One region of the Streptomyces sp. NPDC018833 genome, then DNA from elsewhere that is predicted to be linked to it. Evidence: riboswitches for the same ligand, from Rfam matches in the RefSeq annotation. Region 1 holds a riboswitch; the other holds the start of a gene.
The links. Region 1 has a riboswitch for cobalamin ahead of ACH5AF_RS22770 (ribonucleoside-diphosphate reductase subunit alpha). Riboswitches for the same ligand answer to the same signal wherever they lie in the genome.
Positions count from the first base shown of each region.

Region 2: another riboswitch for cobalamin. It lies ahead of ACH5AF_RS32855 (cobalamin biosynthesis protein); the one in region 1 lies ahead of ACH5AF_RS22770 (ribonucleoside-diphosphate reductase subunit alpha).

Region 1 is NZ_JBIRZM010000011.1:234,813-237,005, forward strand. It holds gene ACH5AF_RS22770 (ribonucleoside-diphosphate reductase subunit alpha) at 1-1,031, opposite strand, end outside; cobalamin riboswitch at 1,170-1,303, opposite strand; gene ACH5AF_RS22775 (Uma2 family endonuclease) at 1,410-1,994, shown strand; gene mctP (monocarboxylate uptake permease MctP) at 2,059-2,193, opposite strand, start outside.
Region 2 is NZ_JBIRZM010000024.1:46,397-48,589, forward strand. It holds gene ACH5AF_RS32855 (cobalamin biosynthesis protein) at 1-932, opposite strand, end outside; cobalamin riboswitch at 1,022-1,164, opposite strand; gene ACH5AF_RS32860 (hypothetical protein) at 1,311-1,532, opposite strand; gene ACH5AF_RS32865 (anion permease) at 1,545-2,193, opposite strand, start outside.

The DNA of each region.
Region 1 (2,193 bases):
ATCCAGTGCGCGAGGTTGAGGTTGTGCGTACGCCGGGCGTCCTCACCGGTGTTGTCGCGCAGCTCCAGGAACTCCTCGATGTCCGCGTGCCAGGTCTCCAGGTAGATCGCGGCGGCGCCCTTGCGCCGGCCGCCCTGGTTCACGGCGGCGACGGAGGCGTCGAGGGTCTTGAGGAACGGGACGATGCCGTTGGAGTGGCCGTTGGTGCCGCGGATCAGCGAACCCCGGGCGCGGATGCGGGAGTACGAGAGCCCGATGCCGCCCGCGTGCTTCGAAAGGCGCGCGACCTGGTGGTAGCGGTCGTAGATCGAGTCGAGTTCGTCGAGGGGTGAGTCCAGCAGGTAGCAGGACGACATCTGGGGGTGGCGGGTGCCGGAGTTGAAGAGCGTGGGGGAGGAGGGGAGATAGTCGAGCCGGCTCATCAGGCCGTACAGGTCGGCCACCTCGTCCACCGCGCGGGTGCTGCCCGTCTTTGAATCGGATGCAGTCTCGGCGAGGCCGGAGGCTACGCGCAGCATGAAGTGCTGTGGCGTCTCGATGACCTGACGGCTGATGGGGTGGCGCAGGAGGTAGCGGCTGTAGAGCGTGCGCAGGCCGAAGTAGCCGAAGCGGTCGTCGGCACCCGGGTCGATCAGTGCGTCGAGCCTGGCGGCGTGCCGGGCCACGAACGCGGCCGTGCGGTCGGCGATCAGGCCCTCGCGGTGGCCGACCGAGACGGAGGCGGAGAACGACACCGCGCCCTCACCCGCAGCCTCGTCGGCGATGGTGCGGGTCAGCAGCCGGGCGGCGAGACGGGAGTAGGCCGGGTCCTCGGAGATGAGGCCGGCGGCGGCATCGGTGGCGAGGGAGCGAAGTTCGGCCGCGTCGGATCCGGCGTGCCGGCCGCGCAGCGCGGCTGCGGCGACCCTGCCGGGGTCGGCGTCGGGCAGATCGGCGGTGAGGTCCGTCAGGGTCCGCAGAAGTACGGTCCCGGGGCCGTCCGCGGTCCGGTCTGCGGTGCCTGAAGCCGGATCGGCTGGCGCGATGGTCATGTGGTGCTCTCCCTCGCTCGGCTCTGGGCCGGCGGAGGGCGGGGCCATTCGGTCGCCGGATCCGCGTACGGGCAAGCACGACTGATGGCGTCCACCGGCCCAACCGCGAGGCCCGGACGTCTCGGCACCCGGTTCGGTCGAGCCGGATGCACCGTCGGCAGGTCCTCGGACTTGTCGGATACGGCGAAGCGCACCGGATCACACCGTTGCGGGACAGTTCCGGATTCGCACCGGATTCCCCTGCGGCGACAGCGAGCATGAGCATACATGTGGGGGCGGGTGGCTGCGCATGCCCCCACATGTTGTGTCTCCGTGGCGAACGGAAGGCCGGGCGGTGAGCTGTGAACCTCGCTATCGTGGTGGACGAAGGGAGGGTCCATGACCGTGACCACCGATCGCCCGCACCTGGACACCGACGACTTCGACGAGGTCTTCCGGATACTGGCCCGCACGACCGAGGGCGTGCGTCTGGAACTGATCGACGGGAAGCTCAGGAGCAAAGCGGTGCTGGACGGGGATCACGGGCGCATCATCCAGTGGCTGACGCGCATCTGCATGCAGGCGCGTCCGGAGCTGTGGCTCCATCCGGACCAAGGCCTGAAGGTGCAGGAGTACCGGAAGGGCCGGGCCAGGCCGGACGGCTCCCTGGCTCCCAGTGACGCCTTCGTCGGCCAAGGCGAGTGGGCAGACCCCGACCAGGTGCTCATGGCCGTCGAGGTCACCTCGTACGACTCGGACACCGACGAACGCGACCGCGTCGAGAAGCCACGCTCGTACGCCCAGACGGGCATCCCGGTCTACTTGCTGATCGACCGGGACAGCTGCGAAGTGACGGTCTTCAGTCAGCCCGACGGCGTGCGCTACGAGAACGCCCACACCGTGCCCTTTGGCAAGGACATCAGCCTGCCGGCACCAGTGGACATCACCCTGGTGACCGAGCAGCTCAAGGACTGGGTGAACTGACCGCACGACGAAGGGCCGTCGCATCTCCCCCGGGGAGACGCGACGGCCCTTGCGTACGCGATCGTCAGTGGCCGCCGGGGGCACCCGCCGTGGCCGACGGCAGCTCGGTCTTGACGCCGGGGTCTCCCGCGTCGGCCGTGTAGTCGGACGGGCTGGTCTCGTCGACGCCGTCGGGGGCCTTGAGCGCCTTCAGGACGAA
Region 2 (2,193 bases), on a different contig from region 1:
ATGGCCCCGTAGGCGAGCCGCGCTCCCGCGCACGCCACGAGCGTCAGCATTCCGATACGCCGCGACAGCCGCACGGCCCGGTCGATGTCGCCGAACTCCACCGCTCGGCCCTGCCCGCCCAGCACAGGCCGGTGCTCGACGCGGCCCCCGTACGACAGGGTCCCGCCCAGCCGTACGCCGAGCGCGCCCGCGAACGATGCCTCCACCGGGCCCGCGTTGGGGCTCGGATGCTTCGCCGCGTCGGCGCGCCACACGCGGACCGCCCCGCGTGGGTCCGGGCCCGCCACGGCGGCGAGCGCCGCGGTGAGCCGTGCGCCGGGCCAGCCCGCCACGTCGTCGAGCCGCGCGGAGGCCCAGCCGTAGCGCCGGTGGCGCGGTGACTTGTGGCCCACCATCGCGTCCAGCGTGTTCACCGCCCGGAAGCCGACGAGCCCGGGAACACCCGCGACCGCGCCCCACACCAGCGCGCCGACGACGGCGTCCGAGGTGTTCTCGGCGACCGACTCGACGACGGCACGGGCGATCTGCTGTTCGTCCAGGGCCTGCGGGTCACGCCCGCATAGATGGGGCAGCCGCGCACGGGCAGCCTCGACATCCCCCGCGGCCAGTGCCTCGCCGATGACGCGGGCCTCCCGGCCCAGCGTCGTGCCCCCGACCACGGCCCAGGTGGCGGCCGCGGTCAGGGCGACGGACGCGACGGGGGAGCGGCGCACGGCACGGGACGCCACCGCGCCCAGAGCCGCGGCGCCGCCCGCGCACACGGCGGTGTGCAGGGCGCCCCAGCCCCGGTGGTCGCGCCACAGCAGGCGCTCCACGGCGCCCGCGGCCCGCCCGAAGGCGGCCACGGGATGCCCGCGGCGGGGGTCGCCGACGAGCAGGTCACTGGCGAGGCCGGCGGCGGCGCCGTACACGAATACACGGTCGGCACGCATCGGGTCAGTGGTCCCGCAGGTGGTGTCCGACGGACAGGGCTGAACGGCAGCCAGGCATGGTGAGGTCCTCACTCAGGGTCCGCGCCCTGGTTCGACGTGACCGGCGGTGAGAGTTCCTGGCTCCCCGGCATGTGCGCCGGATGACAGTGGCGGGACCGCGCCGGATTCGCACCGGACTTCCTCTTCTGCCGCCGTATTTGGCCCCGGCAGTCCACCATGCCCGCGAACGCCCGTCAACTCACCCTTGACCTGCGGCAGGACAGTGTGCGAAGCCCCACATCCCGGATGCGCCGAAGCCGGGCCGAAGGCACACGGGGTGCCTCCGGCCCGGCTCCGAGCGGGACGGCGTCGTCAGCGGACGACAGGTGTCAGCGGGAGTCAGGTGACGATGAGATAGATCCCGTACGTCACGGCCGCGGCGCACAGGGCGAAGCAGGCGTAGGCGCCGGTGCGGACCATGGTGGCCGATCCGCCGTTCGCGCTCGCCGTCTCGTGCTTGGTCAGGCCCACGATGCCCAGGGTGAACAGGCCCACCAGGGCGACGGTGGCGATCAGGCTCACGCTGAACACGGAGCCGAGAGCTGCCCAGTCGATCTTCATGCTGATGATTCCTTACACCGTGGCCGGACGGACCGGCTCGGGGTCGGCCGGCGGCGTGGCCGGGGCCGGGATGGTGGTCTTGAGCTCGCCCGCGGGCGGCGGGGTGACGGCCGCGATGGCCGCGGTGACGACGCCCGCCGGCTCCCCGTCCGAGACGTCGTTGACGTTGGTGTGGTCGACGACCTGGCGGCGGGAGACGAACCAGATGGCGACGCAGGACGCGACCAGGAAGACGGCCACGGCCGCGACGCCCCAGGAACCCTGCTTGGTGACGAACTCCGAGCCCGCCGCGACGAGACCCGCGGCCGGCAGGGTCAGACCCCAGGCGACGAACATCCGGGTCGCGGTGGACCAGCGGACCACACCGCCCTTGCGGCCGAGACCCGCGCCCATCACCGCGCCGGAGCACGAGTGCGTGGTCGACAGCGAGAAGCCGAGGTTGGAGGAGGCGAGGATGACGCTCGCCGCACCGGTCTGGGCGGCGAAGCCCTGCTGCGGCTGCAGGTCGGTCAGGCCCTTGCCCATGGTGCGGATGATGCGCCAGCCGCCGAGGTAGGTGCCGAGGGCGATGGCGACACCGGCGGAGACGATGACCCACAGCGGAGGGTTGGAGCCCGGGGCGATGACGTTCCCGGCGACCAGGGCCAGGGTGATGATGCCC